DNA from 2 places in the Vibrio bathopelagicus genome. Region 2 is predicted to be linked to the other one. Evidence: predicted binding sites of a transcription regulator. Region 2 holds the regulator's gene; the other holds the start of a gene.
What was found. The regulator PurR, encoded in region 2, represses purine synthesis genes. The targets are predictions, from matches to a motif close to TNANGNAAACGTTTNCNTNA.

Region 1 (9,102 bases), 230 kb from region 2:
CGTGGTTGCTGCTAAAACCTTCAGGAGTTAATGGATCACGGTGTTCACTACCGCGCTGATTAACTACATCGAAGCCATCACCAATCTCAACACCTTTCACCGCATTGATGCTCATTAGAGCGTGCGCGATATCTGCATCTAGACGATCAAAGATCGGCTCACCAAGGCCTACAGGCACTTTAGTCGCAACTACTTGAATCTTCGCACCGATCGAGTTGCCTTCTTTTAGCAAGTCGCGTATCAGTTGGTCAAATTCCGGTACTTTGTCGGCATCAGGACAGAAAAAAGCGTTGTTTTCGATCTCGTTCCAATCCACTTTATCAATTGAGATATCACCCATTTGAGAAAGGTAAGCTTGGATTTCAACACCAAATTCTTGTTTCAGGTATTTCTTCGCAATCGCACCTGCCGCAACACGCATTGCAGTTTCACGAGCAGAAGAGCGACCGCCACCTCGGTAATCACGCACACCGTACTTTTGATGGTAGGTATAATCAGCATGCCCAGGGCGGAACTTGTCTTTAATTTCGGAATAGTCTTTAGAGCGTTGGTCTGTATTTTCAATCAATAGACCAATAGAAGTACCCGTAGTTTGGCCTTCAAATACACCGGATAAAATCTTTACTTCATCCGCTTCACGGCGAGCCGTTGTATAACGAGAAGTACCTGGGCGACGACGATCCAAATCTCTTTGAAGGTCTGCTTCGGTAATTTCTAATCCTGGTGGGCACCCATCTACGATACATCCTAGTGCGATACCGTGACTTTCTCCGAACGTAGTCACGCGGAAATGTTGTCCGATACTGTTTCCTGCCATTACTTCCTCTAAATCAGCCATCAATCAGAAGGTTTGATTCCTAAACCAACCAGCTAATAGCTTTACTTGTCTATTCTTCGTGAATTCATAGTGGCTTTATTACCAAATGATGTAAACCCCAAAAAACGAACAATTTTAACTTTCTATTACATGAGCCGAATGAAATGAATAACGAAGGAAATGAGTAGCGCATAATGAGTAGTGTTTTTAGTATGCCCGAAAGGCAAAAATCAGCACATTTGCCCTTTCCGGTTTATCGCCTTTAAACAAAGTCAGTCATTTTTCCCTCGTAACAAGGCCAGTTAACAAAGGTTAATGAACTCGGTTTAAATACTCTCTATGTTGTAGCCAAAAATAATAAGGAGAAAAGTGATGATCGAGTGGAGAGTTAAAAAATTTGCGGATCTGTCTGTTCAAGAGCTCTATGATTTCTTGCAACAAAGAGTCGACATTTTTATCGTCGATATGAACACACCATATAGTGACCTAGACGGCAAGGATAATCACCCAGAGACTTATCACGTCATGGGCTATGAGAACGAACGCCTTGTCGCTTATAGCCGAATTATGGCTCAAAAGCTGGGATACCCAGTTGATGTTCTTCCTCTACTGGATTCTGATGCGAATGATGTGTGTATCGGGAGAGTGATCGTAACAAAGGATTATCGAGGCAAACAGATTGGTAACCAACTGATGCAAGTGAGCTTTGATGCAACCCGCAAAGTGTACCCTAACTGTTCAATTTTTATTTCGGCACAAGCACACCTTAAAGACTACTATGGTAAATTCGGCTTCGACGTTGTCACCGATAGTTACTTGGAAGATGGGTGCAGTATGCTAGGTCTTAGATATACCCCACAGCTCATGGCCGTTTAGCAAAAGCCGAAAGACAGAGACATCGAAATACAAAACATGGTATTGATAGATTAAGTCGTTCTGAAATGCAAAAAACCCGACAACTCAGAGAGTTATCGGGTTTCTTTAAATAGTGGTACGCCCTGAAGGATTCGAACCTTCGACCACCTCCTTAGAAGGGAGGTGCTCTATCCAGCTGAGCTAAGGGCGCGCTACAGGAAAGGATTATACGAATTCGAATCAGTAAAGCAACGGCTTTATGTAACATTCTGATCCAAGTGAGTAAAAAAAGGGCAATGAGATTATAAGTGTTGGAAAATAGACCAAAGCAAACGTTTGCTTGATGGTAATCAAAAAGATTTTCTGGAATAATGCGCCCAAAACATCAGCCACTAACTTGAATATCAATACTAAGGAAATTCATGACTGCTCAAAATATTGATGGAAAGCTAATTTCTCAAACCGTTCGCTCTGAAGTTGCGGCACGTGTAAAGGCTCGTACTGAAGCTGGATTACGCGCTCCGGGCCTAGCGGTAGTTTTAGTGGGTGAAGACCCTGCCTCTCAAGTTTACGTTGGAAGTAAGCGTAAAGCGTGTCAAGAAGTAGGCTTCGTTTCAAAGTCTTTTGATTTACCAGCAACCGCGACCGAAAATGATCTGCTAACGCTAGTCGACCAATTAAATGAAGACCCTGAGATTGATGGCATCCTAGTTCAACTGCCTTTACCTGCAGGTATTGATACTACTCACGTTCTTGAGCGTATCACGCCAGAGAAAGACGTTGATGGCTTCCACCCATACAACGTAGGCCGTTTGGCTCAACGTATGCCTAAGCTACGCTCTTGTACGCCTAAAGGCATCATCACATTGCTTGACCGTTACAACATCGACTTACGTGGTAAGCACGCGGTTGTTGTTGGCGCATCAAACATCGTAGGTCGCCCAATGACTCTAGAGCTTCTTCTAGCAGGTTGCACAACGACCACATGTCACCGCTTCACCAAAGACCTTGAAGGTCATGTACGTCAAGCAGATGTTGTTGTGGTAGCAGTTGGTAAGCCTAACTTCATTCCTGGCGCTTGGATTAAGAAAGGCGCTGTTGTGGTCGATGTAGGTATCAACCGTTTGGAATCTGGCAAACTCGTTGGCGACGTTGAATACGATGTCGCAAAAGAGAGCGCAAGCTTCATCACACCAGTTCCAGGTGGTGTTGGTCCAATGACAGTGGCAAGCCTAATTGAGAACACAATGATTGCTTGTGAGCAGTTTCACTCGAAATAGCCCGCAAACGACAGTCTCGGTAGCAATACCTCTGGCATGAATTGACTGTTACTAAAATAGAATTAGAAAGCCGCAGCGTGAAAACGTTGCGGCTTTTTTGATACTGAGCAATTCGTTTTTGATACAAAACTAATCGCTTTTGATAGAGAGCACTCGCTACTTATCTGAAGTATCAATTCTTTCAGTTTGATCCGAAGGCGGCAATAAACTAATGATCGCACACTCAGTTGAGATGAGTTTTTCCAAATCAGAACCTTGCGTCACTAAACGGAAATCACCGCCAGTAATTACCCCAAGAGGAATGGCTTTAGGGTACAGAGCGTTAAACTCATTAAGGTCAAACGCTTCGGTCAAACCCGTGCTCTTAATTTGGCTGCCTTGAGCCATCAAGGAGTTAAGCTTGGAGTAGGTAATTCCTTCCGAAAACAAACTTCTGTTGCCATCTCGGCTCACTGAATGCCTTTCATGTTTAGCTTCTGTCGATTCAAGCTCGAACACCTTGTTTTCACCAAACTCATCTTGATAATGCATGCTGACTAATGGATTGGTTTGACGATAAGGCGAGACGATCATCGCACGCCCTATCCCGTCCAATTCCAAATTATTTTCCGCGTGGCTTGAGGCTGGGTTACCAAAATAGACATTCAGGTTATCCATACGCGCCAAACGAATGCTTTCCCAGTTGGTATCGGCTAGCACACTGTTGATGTTGTGTGTCGCCAGCACCTTGGCAAACTGTCTAGCAAAATGAGTCGCGCCGAAGAAGATAACCCCTTGCGCTTTCTCTTGCGTCACACCCAACCTTCTTGCCCACCAACTTGCGGTAAGGCTCTGAATCACAACCGTACCGATGATGACCAAGAACACCATTGGCACCAGTAGATCAGCCCCTTCAATCAATTGCTTCTCTTGAAGCTTGATAGCAAACAGGGAAGAAACTGCGGCAGCGACGATCCCGCGAGGTGCCATCCAACTCAAAAACCATTTATCCGCTGAGGTAAGATCCGTGCCGATCCCGCTGATCCACACACTCAGAGGACGAGCCACCAGCATGACGACCGCTAATAAGCCAATTCCGCCCCAACCTATCGAGAGGAAAGTCCCTGAATCGAGTCGACTCGCCAGTAAGATAAACAAGGCGGAAATGAGTAACACAGTTAAGGTCTCTTTGAACTCAATAATATCTTCAAGATCCAAGCCTTTCACGTTGGCGAGCCAGATCCCCATGATGGTCACTGTTAATAAACCGGATTCTTCACTCAGGTCATTGGAAAAAGAGAACGCCGCCAGCATTAACGTGAGAACAGCCACGTTACGCAAATAGTGCGGAACCCAATGCCCTTTCAGCATTTTGGCAATCAAATAGCCACCGATGATCCCTAAGCCTAAACCAATGGCTAAAGTCAGACCCAAGGCCGACAAAACATGGCTTGTAGGATCGGCTGAAGAGACAATGTATTCGTAAACGAGAACAGCAAACAGAGCGCCAATCGGGTCAATCACTATCCCCTCCCAGCGTAAGATGCTGCCTAACGAAGATTTGGGCTGAATGCTGCGCAGCATGGGAACAATAACGGTTGGTCCCGTCACCACCACCAAGGCAGCAAACAGCGCGGCTAATGGCCAACTGAAATCCACAAAGTAATAAGCACCAACGACAATGCACGCCCATGTAATCAACATGCCGAAACTCACGAGGTGCGTCACCATGCGACCATGACCTCTGATTTCCTTGAAATTCAAGGTCAAGGCACCTTCAAACAGAATGATGGCGACACCTAATGAAATCAGCGGGAATAACACATCACCAAAAATGGCATCGGGATTGAGGATGTTGAGACCGGGACCTAGAAGCAGGCCGACAATAAGAAGAGGAAGAATAGCAGGAAGACGTAAGCGCCAACCTAACAATTGACACGTTAAAGACAGCAGCCCAATTAACGCCAAGGATGAAGTAATCGACAAATCCATTTGTGCCCCTAAAAGGTTTGCACCACACCCTGTGGTACAAACTTATTAACTGAATAAGAAAAACTACGTCATTACACTATAGGATCTCTTTATCACACTAACCGAATATTATTGTGATTAATCAGTCACTTTACTAATGGGCAGCACAGTATTAAAGATCTAACTGGGTACTTAGAACCCAGCTAGAAAACACTTATCAATTAACGAGGAGGGGCTTAAAGAGAAAGCACCACGCCAGCAATCGCTGCGCTCATTAAGTTGGCAAGTACACCCGCACAAATCGCTTTAAAGCCGTATTGTGAGATGAAAGAACGACGCTCTGGAACTAAGCTACCCAGACCACCAATCAGAATGGCCATTGTAGAGATGTTGGCAAAACCACATAGTGCAAAAGTAACGATCGCTTTTGAGTGCTCACTCAGTGCGTCTTTTACGTCCATTAACTGGATAAAAGCCACAAACTCGTTCACAACGATCTTGTTACCGATCAGCGAGCCTGCAACAACAGCCTCAGACCATGGCACACCGATCAGCCATGCAACGGGTGCGAACACATAACCTAGGATAAGTTCGAAGCTTAGGTTTACGCCAAACCAACCACCAACAATACCTAACAAGCCATTCAGCATGGCAATCACACTGATAAAGGCCAGAAGTGTCGCACCCACAGCAACGGCAATACGCAGTCCAGACATAGCCCCATCTGCCATTGCCTCGACTACGTTTGTTGCTCGTGGAATTTCAACATCAGACTCAATATTTTCTTGAGCCTCATCTGCGTTACCTGGTACCAAAATCTTGGCCATCAATAGACCAGCAGGAGCAGACATGAATGCCGCAGCGATCAGGTAGTTCAAATCAACACCAAGCGATGCATAACCCACCAGCGTACCGCCAGCCACAGACGCTAAGCCACACACCATTACGGCAAACAGTTGTGAATCCGTCATGTGCTTCAAGTAAGGCTTAACCACCAATGGCGCTTCGATCATACCAACAAAGATGTTCGCGGTTGCAGACAGTGATTCCGCACGACCTGTACCTAAGAACTTTTGCAAAGCACCGCCGATAAGGTTGATCACCTTTGGCATAAAGCCGATGTGGTACAAACCTGAAATCAATGCAGAGAAAAAGATAATGATGCCAAGAACGTTAATAGCGAAGACAAATCCGTTATTCGTGAGGCCACCAAATAGGAAGTTAATCCCCTCTTGACCGTAGTTGATCAAGCTAGACACCGCACCAGTAGCTGCATTCAGCGCTTCTTTACCCATTGGCACATAAAGAACCAATAGCGCGAATGAGATTTGCAGCAAGAAAGCCAAAGAGACGGTTCTTAGCGGGATATTTTTTCTGTCCGTAGATAGTAACCAAGCGGCTACTAAAATAGTGATAATTCCAAGTAGGGAAGCCATATGCGTCAACCTAAAAGTTGTAGGTAGGAAAGGCGACGCATTGTATAGAGGAAATCGTTTGCGGCAAGGTGCGGTTGTTAATGTGATGTTGGGATTATCACTGCCTCACCTATGATTATATTAAAGCATTGAATTTTAATGATTTAACTTGCTCAAAAAGCATACTTTTTCCATATGGAAATTATATTTATAGATTAGGAAACAGTTAACGATGCAGCTCGACGCAGGTTTTGAGGTTTTCATCCCAATAAGTCGGCGAACCGATATGATCTTTAATGAACTCAATCACTGCAGAAAGCTTCTTCGGCATGTTCTTTCTACTCGGATATACAGCGTAAAATGGCATCAACTGGCTCGCTCGCCATTCAGGAAGCACTTGGATGAGCTTGCCTGTCCTAAACTCTTCTTTGACTAAGTAAGTCGCCAGATAAGCAACGCCCCACCCTGACACAGCCGCGTCTCGTACCGCTTCAGCTAAATCCACCGAATAATCGCCTGCCACTTTAACACTGAGGTTTTCTTGGCCGTTATCAAATGCCCACGATGTGTAGTCCCGTTCACGACTACGATAGATAAGGCAGTTATGGTCAATCAGATCAGATGGCACATGAGGAGTCCCTGCCTTAATCAGATAATCCGGGGATGCCGCCACCACAAACTGACTATCAGCTAAGCGCTGCGCAATATAACCTTCAGGCAAATCTTCATTATTGGTGATCCAGAGATCCAGTCGCTCTTCAATCATATCCACTTTGTAGTCGAACAAGTGAACCTCGATTCTCAATTGAGGATACAGCTGTCTAAGCTGATCAATCGCAGGAATGATATGCAGCGTGCCAAATGACTGTGACAAGCCCACTCGCAATATCCCAGAGATATCATCTCGTTGGCTGTCCATATCCATTTGAGCCGCTTTCACCGTGTTGAACAGCTGCTCACAGTGCTGATAGAACACTTCCCCTGCTTCGGTTAGTGTCAGGCTGCGTGTGGTTCTTTGCACCAGCTTGATACCTATCGAGTCTTCGAGCAAAGCAACTTGCTTACTGATGTGAGACACCGACACATTCAAACTTTTTGCTGCACTGGTAAAGCCTTCATGCTTGATTAACGCATGGAATATCACCATCTGTGCGGCTCTATCTGTTAGCACAAGACCACCTTTTAAAATCTCTGAAATATAAAAGAAAAAGGACTCCGAAGAGTCCTTTAGTTCGTTCTGCCTATGGTAGGCCAAATGCTATTCAAAGCGACTAGGTCGATTAATCAAACTTAATTCTGTCTGCTAAGTGGCTGACCGCCAACGCAAAGTAGTAAGAACGATTCCACTTCATTAACACATTGTAGTTGCTGTAAATGAGGTACGAACGACCTGTTTCATCGTCTGGCATAATTAGCCAAGCTTTAATATCTTCATCAAGCGTTGGTAATGGGCGATCGTCAAAGCGCTTAATACCGAGTTCAGACCACTCTTTTAAGTATTTCGCTTTATCTTCACCTCGGCCTTGCATCTCGATAGACACGGTTGCCGGAACATGAACCTGACGACCCCACGTATATTTGTCATCCCAACCTGATTGGCTGAGATAATTAGCCGCCGAAGCAAATACATCTTCTTCAGTGCCCCAAATATCTTTCTTACCATCACCGTTACCGTCAGCGGCATAAGCTAAGAATGAACTTGGCATAAACTGAGGCTGCCCCATCGCGCCAGCCCAAGAGCCTTTCATCTCTTTGGGTGCAATATGGCCTTGATCAAGAATCGTTAACGCTGCCATCGCTTCGCTGCGGAACAACGCTTCTCTGCGTCCTTCGTAAGCCATTGTGGTCAAAGCGTCGATAACACTGTAATTACCCGTGAATTTACCAAAATTACTTTCTACGCCCCATAGAGCGACAATGAACCTTGGTTGAACACCGTACTCGTCACCAATACGCTTTAACGCTGTGTAGTGTTTCTTATAGAGCGATCTTGCCTGTTTAACTTTCCAATCTGGAACCGCACGTGGAATGTATTCATCCAGAGTCAGTTTCTTCTCAGGTTGGTTCTTATCTGCTTTGACAGCTCTCGGCTTAAACGTCACACCATCAAAGGCTTCTTCAATGATCGCTTCAGAAATGCCTTGCTCACGGCCTTGCTGCTTTAGCTTTTCTACATATTGTTCAAAGCTAAGCTCTTCAGCCTGTACTGAACCGATAGTCAGGCTATTACCCAATAGCAATGCTGACACGGCTAATATGGTTTTAGAAAATTTACTCAACGATCATTCCTCCTTGAATTAGGTGGCTATCACTCTTCGTCTTGAACATTCTGCTGAGCTTTACGCTCTTTATGCAGTTCAAGTTCGTTAACCGGCGGAGGCGGAACCTGCAAAAAGAAACCATCGTTTTTTAGTGACTCTTTCACTTTTTCGATGCTGACTTGGGCAAGCGTGCGGCCTTCCATTTTAATTACCATTACAAAGCTAGGTTTACCAAACATTTGCATCAGTGCGTCAGGGACTTGTGAGAAATCATCCTTTTTCGGGATATAAAGGTATGTCCCTTCTTTTTTTGAGCTTTTATATATAGAACACAGCATGACAGACCTTTTTTAAATGTTTATGGCTACAAAACTCTCACTTGTGAGTTCAATAGTTTATGTTGATGAAATATTGGGGACAAAACGTTTATTTGACAACAAGATTACTTGCTGTGCTTGGTTTGGGAATATAACATGATAAACCTAGTTTCAGGCAATGCCCTTTATCTTTAAGATGAAAGAAAT
Region 2 (9,102 bases):
TATGTCCTATCGTGCCTGCTATTCTGTCACAGGAATTTCAGGAATAAAGAGGCGATGTCTCTTTTTACTACTAAGTGATGTTTTTTCGGACTATTCGGATATGTTTGAGCTGAAAAAAGTAGTGTCTTCGCTATTGATGCCACTGCCAGCAATGTTAATTCTCGCTTTTCTGGGTTTAGCCCTAGTGATGTTTACTACCAAAAGGAAGACTGGTTGCCTAATTACCCTTTCAGCCCTCTGTGGTATTTTCCTAATCGCTTTCCAACCAGTTTCTAGTCAACTTTTAATGCCAATGGAAAGGCAACACACCGCATTTTTACCCGTAGACGACACCATCGACTACGTTATGGTTCTTGGAAGTGGTCACGTCGTCGATGATCAAATTCCACCAACCTCAGAGCTTAGCCGTACAGGGCTAATGCGTTTAAGTGAAGGCATTCGTATTCTGCGCCTCTATCCTGGTGCAAAACTCATTCTGTCTGGCTACGGTGCTGGCACTGAAGTGAGCAACGCAAGAATGATGGCTAAGGTCGCGTTAGCACTCGGCGTAGCAAAACCCGATATCATTCTGCTTGAAACCGCTAAAGACACGTGGGAAGAAGCGCGCCAAGCTGCCGCGTTTGTTAAAAACAAAAAGATGGTGTTAGTCACATCGGCGAGCCACATGACTCGCGCCCTGAATGAATTCAATGCGGCAGGTATGAAGCCATTAGCAGCACCAACAAACTACCTTGCACAAGAAGGCATTGTTGAACCTTGGAATAAGTACATGCCTAAAGCGCTCTATCTTGAACAGACAGAACGTTACTGGCATGAAACGATGGGATTGGTTTGGCAGAGCCTACGTGACTGGCTAGACACCAGTAATGACAATATTGAAGAACCTGTGGTTATCCCTGAGCCTTCTATTTTAGAAGAGGATAATGGTGTAGCTTCTGCAGCGCAGTCTTAATGATAGTTCTTGGTTTCAAGTAGCTGTTTTAGTGTCACTGCTTTCATGTAACGACTTTCGAGTCACTTATGAATCGTCAAGAAAACTATAAGCTCTAGAATGAAACGCAAAAAAAAACCGAGACATCAAGGATGTCTCGGTTTTTTTACGTTCAAATTTTGTTGCTAACTAGAACTCCCTAAGAGAATCAGTCACCAGCAAACATGTAACCTTCACCGTGAACCGTCACAAAGATTTGTGGGTTCTTAGGGTCAAACTCCATCTTCGCACGCATACGACGGATTAACACGTCAATGGTTCGGTCGTTTGGAGCATCCACTCGGTGGCTGATCATGTTCAAAATACGTTCGCGACTTAACACTTGGTTAGGGTAAGAAGAAAGCGCAACGAGCAGCTCATATTCCGCTTTAGTCAGCTTAACTGGCTCACCATTTTTACTTAAAGCACGACGAGGGATATCAAACGTCCACTCACCAAAACGAACCACAGATTCGTCTTCTACTTCAACAGTCGCACCAACCGCTGTTTTACGAGCAGCAGCAATACGCCAAAGTAAGTTTTTAACTCGAACTAATAACTCGCGAAGTTCGAAGGGTTTAGTAACATAATCGTCTGCGCCCATTTCTAGGCCTACAATTTTGTCGATGCTATCCGTGCGTCCAGTAACTAAAATAATCCCAATGTCCGATTGACTGCGTAATTCGCGAGTTAGCATCAATCCATCTTCGCCTGGTAAGTTGATGTCTAGCATAATGAGGTCAACGTTGTTTTCTTCCAACACATTTCTCATCTGAGCACCGCTTTCCGCTTCACTCACTGTGTAACCTTCGTTCTGGAAATATCCAACCAGCTTACTGCGGGTTACCACATCATCTTCTACGACTAATACGTGATAGCTCATCTACACCACTTTTCTTATTTAATAGTTTCAGTAACCATTCTATTCATAACTAGTAACAATTCTAGTGGTACAGCAGATAAAAGCGAGAAACATGAACCTTTTTTGATACAAGACAATCTAAAACCTTGCTATTTATCGTCCATGGCAATTCAATATAGGCATTACGACTAACGAGTCACTTTGCGTTCAGCAAATAACCTTGTTATTGAGCCTTGGTGTGCTTATGCCCAAATGACTTATCGATGCTTGGGTATATAAACATCACAAGACTAAATCAGGATCTATGAAATGAAAGATACGAAAGCATTCAACGAACAAAGAGCTGAAATATACTGGTGGCTATCAAGCTTGTTCGCTAAAGAGCTCACACAAGAAGAACTCGATCACTACCACTCTGTTGAGATTCGTTCTTTTCTGACTGGTTTAGGCGAAAACGAAACACTTAAGCCTGCGATTGATAAACTGGTAGACGCATTGAACCGTCTACAAACACGTGATGATGCCCAACTAGAACTGTCTGCTGACTTCTGCGATCTATTCTTAAAGACAGATAAACATGGTGCTCTACCTTACGCTTCAATGTACATCGGCGAAACGGGCCTGTTAAACGACAAGCCAGCTAAAGACATGGAAGACATCATGGCTAAGCACAACTTGGTGGTTAACAAAGATCTAAAAGAGCCAGCAGACCACATTGCTATCGAACTCGATTTCTTGGGTAATCTCATCATCCGTTCAAACGAAACTGAACTTGAAGAAGAATTAGAGAAATCGTTCGCTGTTCAACAGCAATTTATTGAACAACAACTTCTTACTTGGGTACCAAAGTTCAACGTTAAATGTCGTGAAATCGATTCATTCGGTTTCTATGCATCGGTTGCATCTCTTCTCGTTGCCTTCTGCAATCTGGACACTCAGTATTTAGCGGGTGAATAAGATTCGCTGATGATTAAGTAAACAAATTCAATAGAATGTGACAATTCACCCAGAAATCTGGGTGAATTTTATTGCGAGTAATTTCTAGTCAGTCTAAAATTGTGACCGCAAACGATAAAATATGAAACATTCACGAAATGCTATGCTTATTTAAGTTCAGAGCATTTCGGTGTTAAGACAAGCCGCTCAATAGCGGTTTTTTGTTTTTTAGCACTTTAATACCCCAAAGAGCCCTACAAATTTAAGCTCTTAGTTAGGTAGCTTAACGGCTACTTTATTCCGTACTTTGGGAAAGTAGCTTCTAATAGGATAAAACCATGGCCACTATAAAAGATGTCGCTCGCTTAGCAGGCGTATCAACTACCACCGTTTCTCACGTAATCAACAAAACGCGTTTTGTTGCAGAAGCGACTCAAGAGAAAGTAAACAAAGCCGTAGACGAATTAAACTACGCGCCAAGTGCTGTTGCTCGTAGCTTGAAATGCAATTCAACACGTACTATCGGCATGCTTGTGACTCAATCAACAAACCTCTTCTTCTCTGAAGTGATCGATGGTGTTGAAAGCTACTGCTACCGTCAAGGTTACACTTTGATTCTGTGTAACACGGGTGGTATCTATGAGAAGCAACGTGACTACATTCGAATGCTTGCAGAAAAGCGTGTAGATGGCATCTTGGTTATGTGTTCTGACTTAACAGAAGAACTTCGTGGCATGTTAGATCGCCATGCTGATATCCCAAAAGTTGTCATGGATTGGGGTCCTGAAACCTCTCAGGCTGATAAGATCATCGATAACTCTGAAGAAGGCGGCTATCTAGCAACCAAGTACCTGCTAGAACGTGGTCACACAAAGATTGCTTGTTTAAGTGGCCACTTAGACAAAGCAGCATGTGTAGAACGCATCGCGGGTTACAAACGCGCACTCAATGAAGCGAAGGTCGCAACCGACGAAAAGCTCATCATTGAAGGTAACTTTGAGTGTGATACCGCTGTACTTGCAGCTGATAAAATTGCTCAGATGGAAGATCGTCCTACTGCTGTATTCTGTTTTAACGACACAATGGCGCTTGGCCTAATGAGTCGTCTACAACAGCAAGGCATTCGCATTCCTGAAGATATTTCGGTTATCGGTTACGACAACATTGAACTTGCAGAATACTTCTCTCCACCATTGACGACGGTTCACCAACCTAAGCGTCGTGTTGGTAAAAATGCATTCGAAATTTTGTTGGAACGCATTAAAGATAAAGATCATGAAAAACGTGTCTTCGAAATGCACCCTGAAATTGTTGAGCGAAGCACAGTTAAAACGTTAAATTGATTGATAAATCGAGTTTAATTTCATTAAGCGCACCTTTGGGTGCGCTTTTTTTATAAGCAACTAAAATAAACCTAGTTGCATAACACCAAGATCATTAATTGAAGCAATATCACATTTTGAAATATCAGGTGTGAGCCTCATTCAACAAAAACTTTATTCTATTCAGTCAGTCACGCACAGGGCAAACCACTCGAAAGAGTGAGACGCAAAGCTTCCGGCCTAAACCACTCGTTGGTATGGTAGCGGGGTTACCGATGGCAAAATGCAGTAGTTACTAACAATTTAGTAATTTACGGCTTGTTGACAATTTAATTGCAACATTTTGCTAATCTCTCGGACCTGCTTATTTGGTGGCGTAGTTCAAATACACCGAGATAAATAACATGGATAAACCGATACTAAAGGACTCAATGAAATTATTTGAGCCCCTAGGAAAAATAAAATCACGCTCAATGTTTGGTGGATTCGGGCTTTTTGCTGATGACACTATGTTTGCTCTGGTTGTAAATGACCAGCTGCACATAAGAGCGGACAAAGACACAACAAAGCAATTCGAGCAACAAGGGTTTCAACCATACGTCTACAAAAAACGTGGTTTCCCTGTCGTCACTAAGTATTTCGCATTGCCGGAAGGCTTGTGGCAAGACCAAGAAAAGATCTTGCAGCTTGCTACGACGTCTCTGGGTTTTGCTAAAGATGAGAAAGCGGAGCAGTCTTCTGCTAAGCCAACTCGACTAAAGGACCTCCCTAACCTTCGATTGGCTACCGAGCGTATGTTGAAAAAGGCGGGGATCGATTCCGTAGAATGTTTATATGAATCTGGCTCTGTAAACGCATTTAACGCCATCAAGGAATCGCATGCATCCTCTGTCAGCATTGAGCTGCTTTGGGCGCTAGAAGGTGCGATCAATGGTACTCATTGGTCTGTTATACCGCAGCAACGTCGTGAAGAGCTTATCAGTCGCGTCAATTAATATTGTCAGTTCAAACTATCTACATAACTAAGCCGCATTCTTGCGGCTTTTTTTATATCTGTTGAAAGTTAATCTATGCTTTGCCTGTCTATCTATACTAATGGTATACATTGAAAATTAGAGGAAGTATCAATGAGTAAGAAAATGATATTGGGTATCGTGTTGGTCGTAACCATCGTCCTATTAGGCGTCAATTTCGGCCAATACCTAACACTTGAGAATGCGAAAGCTCAACAAGCTGTTTTGAATGACTACATCGAGAGCAATTTTATTGCTGCTGCTGCGATTTACTTCGCCGCCTATGTCATGATCACGGCTTTCTCAATTCCCGGCGCTGCGGTTGTTACACTCTTAGGCGCTGCTCTATTTGGTTTCTGGAACAGTTTACTGCTAGTGTCTTTCGCGAGTGCTATTGGTGCAACCCTCGCCTTCTTAAGTAGCCGTTACCTGTTACGTGACTGGATCCAAACCAAGTTTGGCGACAAGTTAGCAACGATTAACAAAGGCGTTGAAAAAGACGGGGCATTTTACTTATTTTCTCTACGTCTAATTCCTGTCTTCCCATTTTTCCTTATCAACCTGTTAATGGGGTTAGCCCCAATGTCGGTGACTCGTTACTACATCACGAGCCAAATAGGCATGCTGCCAGGTACCGCGGTTTTCTTGAATGCTGGTACTCAACTCGCAGAAATTGATTCACTTTCAGGTATCGTATCTCCTTCAGTATTATTGTCGTTTGCTTTGTTGGGGGTATTCCCAATTATTGCTAAATGGTTGATGAGTAAGTTTCGTTCAGCACCTGTTGCTGAATAACGTATATGGCTGACTAACACCTAAAGCCGAATAAGGTTCTATTCAATGAAAATTTTCAGTGCATCGAATCCTACAGAAGCCCATATCATCTGTGGATTGTTAGAAAGTGAGAATATTGCGTGTGAAGTCCGTGGTGAGGGTTTGTTCGGTTTGAAAGGGGAAATCCCATTCACCGAGGAAACTGACCCTTACGTATGGTTATATGAGCCAGAATTGGCCAGTAAAGCCCGCACGATCGTCAATGAGTACCAAAAACAGCAAGATTCGATCATCTATGAAGAGTGGCGTTGTGGTGAATGCCATGAAGTCAACGAAGCGCAATTCGGTTCTTGTTGGCAATGTGGCGCTGCATCACCAGAGTAAGAACATAACGAACGATACCCCTCCCTTAAAACAAAAACGGGAAGCTAATATTAGCTTCCCGTTTTTATTTAATTCAATCTATTCATCTGTTCTGATAGCGAACCAAGAGAATCACTGGATTTGTTTTTGAATAAACGCGATAGAACGTTGATTAAACTCTTCAGGGTTTTCAACATTACACACATGTCCGCAATTCGCTATTTCCACTAACTCACTCGACTCGTGTGCTTCAACCATCTCCTTTACGGGCTTGATGAACATGTAGTCACGTTCTCCCATTAAATAAAGGGTTGGGATCGGCAACTCTCTATCTTTGAAGTACTTCATAAGAGGGTTCACATCAGCAGTTAGGATAAACCAGCGTTTAAACTCTTTTTGACACAGCTTTTTGGCTTCGCGGATAAATAGATGGCGAGATTCTTTTTGGCTCTTCTGCGGCATGACAACATAAGCAAAGAGACTATATAACCACATGTATGGAATGATGTGCTTGCTTAAATTACCCAACTTTATTAATACTTGAGAACGAGTATTGAGCTTAGTCACCGCCCCACCAAGTACCATTGAACGCACACGTCCCGCGGCTAATTCTGCTACGTTGCGAACAATAATCGTCCCGAGAGACATACCAACAAAATGCGCGGAGCGGATTTTTAGATGGTCAAGTACTTTGAGGATATCGAGTGTGACCGATTTGAACGTATAGCGGTTCGCTATCAGCTCTTTTAAAATATTGTCTGACTTACCGTGCCCTCTCAGATCAATGAGAAGCAAGTTGAAATGTTGTTTATACGCTTTGATCTGCTTGAACCAGATTGAGGAGCTGCCTCCCGCGCCATGCACAAACACAACCCATTCATCGCTCGTAGGGTGAGTAAATGTTTTATGAAATAATAAACTCTCAGACATACCTATCGCTTTAATTATAATAATGGAGCTATGCCTCATCACGAGGCGATGGCTAAGGATATCACGCTATTAAGAACTTTAAGTGATAATAGTGTCAAACCTAACATTAGTCATGTGAATACCTGCCTCACCTTTTTTACCTGACTAAAATGAGTTTGCAAGTTTTGTCTTCGTAAACGTGATGTGTTCTGACCAGAAAACAAAAAGGCACTCTAGTCTCAGAGCGCCTTCTTTCATTACAAACCATTACTAACTGTCAGCTTAATTTAGATGCTATTTCAGCGAGTTAAAATGCTGAATGGTACATTGCAAGATACTCTTTTGCCGCATCTTCCCAACTAAAATCTTGCTGCATGGCATAAAGCTGAACACGCTTAATTTCAGATGGGTTTTGTGCGTAAAGCAGCAAAGAACGGTGTAACACAGCCAGTAGCGCTTGTGGTGTCGGTTCATCAAAAGCAAACCCAGTCGCGAACTCAGGATCCTGGTCGTAATCATTCACACTGTCTTTTAAACCACCTACAGAACGAACAATCGGTAACGTGCCGTAAGCCATGCTATAGATTTGGTTTAAGCCACAAGGCTCAAACTCAGAAGGCATCAAGAAGAAATCTGAACCGGCCTCGACCAAATGCGCTAATTCGTTGTTATACGCTTCAACAAACGAGAACTTGTCTGAATGAAGTGCCGATAACTCTTTTAGCTGACTCGCCAATACTGGGTCACCTGTACCCACAATCACAATCTGCAAGTCGTTCTTCAAGAATTGCTCGATGATTGGCAATAAGTAATGAACGCCTTTTTGATTGGTCAGTCGGCAAACCATGCCGTACACAGCACAATCGATAACGGGTAGACCGACATCTTGTTGCAGCTTTTGCTTACAAGCCGATTTTCCACGAACCATACTGTGCTTGGTCGCTTTGTATTTACGAGGCAGGAAAGCATCCGTTTCCGGGTTCCAGGCACCATAATCACAGCCATTCAAAATACCGAACAGGTCGTCAGATCTGTGTTGGAATTCAGCCGCCATACCATGGCTGCCTAATTCCGTCTTCAGCTCTTGTGCATAAGTTGGACTGACTGCATTCACTTTATCTGCACACAACACACCCGCTTTCAGCATGGTCACGTGAGTATCACTTACCGCAGCTTCCGGGACATTATGACTATGCATTTCAGGCAGGGATTGCAACTCTTCGTAAGAAAACACGCCTTTAAAAACGGCATTGTGAATCGAAATGACGCTGCGTGTGTTTTTAAAAAAGTCGTGCTGTTGATAACGAGACTTAAGCAAGAAAGGAACAAAACCCGTGTGCCAATCATTGGCATGGACGACATCGGGCTGAAAACCAAGTTTAGGAAGCATATCCAAACACGCAGCACTAAAGAACGAGAAACGCTCTCCGTTATCGGCATAAGCATGATTATTTTCAGCGTACATTTCAGGGCGATCGAAATACTTGGCGTATTCAATACCAAAAACTTGAACACCTTCGACGCTCAATTTCTTAACTTGATAAGCGGTGTGAGGCCAATGATCCAGCTCGGTAGCCAAGATGACTTCTGCTGAATCAATGTTTGGGATGTTTCGATAAGCGGGGATGGTCACTCGAACGTCTTGTTCGAGCGTTTGTAACGCTTTAGGCAGTGCCTTGGCTACATCAGCCAAGCCACCACTTTTAATTAAGCCTTCAACTTCAGACGCTACAAAAAGTACCGAGAGAGTCTTAGTAACCAACTCGTGCTCCTTTAGAAATCACGACTACACCATCGTCAGATACGTGGTAATGCTTTTTATCTTCTGTCAGGTTTACACCAATTTGAGTGCCTGGTGCAATGTCTGCATCTTTATCAATGATAACGCGACGTAGTATACAACCTTCGCCAACCTTCACATCACCAAGTAAGATGCTCTCGCTAATATCACAC

Region 1: folD (bifunctional methylenetetrahydrofolate dehydrogenase/methenyltetrahydrofolate cyclohydrolase FolD) is a predicted target of PurR. The motif match lies at 1,997-2,016, and genes of this name have one in related genera.

Annotation. Positions count from the first base shown of each region.
Region 1 is NZ_CP062500.1:2,636,582-2,645,683, forward strand. It holds gene aroC (chorismate synthase) at 1-817, opposite strand, end outside; gene IHV80_RS11570 (GNAT family N-acetyltransferase) at 1,190-1,693, shown strand; tRNA gene IHV80_RS11575 (tRNA-Arg) at 1,807-1,883, opposite strand; gene folD (bifunctional methylenetetrahydrofolate dehydrogenase/methenyltetrahydrofolate cyclohydrolase FolD) at 2,095-2,952, shown strand; gene IHV80_RS11585 (cation:proton antiporter) at 3,109-4,923, opposite strand; gene IHV80_RS11590 (NupC/NupG family nucleoside CNT transporter) at 5,139-6,338, opposite strand; gene IHV80_RS11595 (LysR family transcriptional regulator) at 6,544-7,464, opposite strand; gene IHV80_RS11600 (lytic murein transglycosylase) at 7,598-8,596, opposite strand; gene IHV80_RS11605 (YcgL domain-containing protein) at 8,626-8,916, opposite strand.
Region 2 is NZ_CP062500.1:2,408,277-2,417,378, forward strand. It holds gene elyC (envelope biogenesis factor ElyC) at 101-952, shown strand; gene torR (two-component system response regulator TorR) at 1,140-1,853, opposite strand; gene torD (molecular chaperone TorD) at 2,142-2,789, shown strand; gene purR (HTH-type transcriptional repressor PurR) at 3,107-4,111, shown strand; cyclic di-GMP riboswitch class I at 4,282-4,367, shown strand; gene IHV80_RS10610 (TfoX/Sxy family DNA transformation protein) at 4,495-5,085, shown strand; gene IHV80_RS10615 (TVP38/TMEM64 family protein) at 5,218-5,898, shown strand; gene IHV80_RS10620 (putative signal transducing protein) at 5,944-6,261, shown strand; gene IHV80_RS10625 (alpha/beta fold hydrolase) at 6,373-7,170, opposite strand; gene glgA (glycogen synthase GlgA) at 7,457-8,911, opposite strand; gene glgC (glucose-1-phosphate adenylyltransferase) at 8,901-9,102, opposite strand, start outside.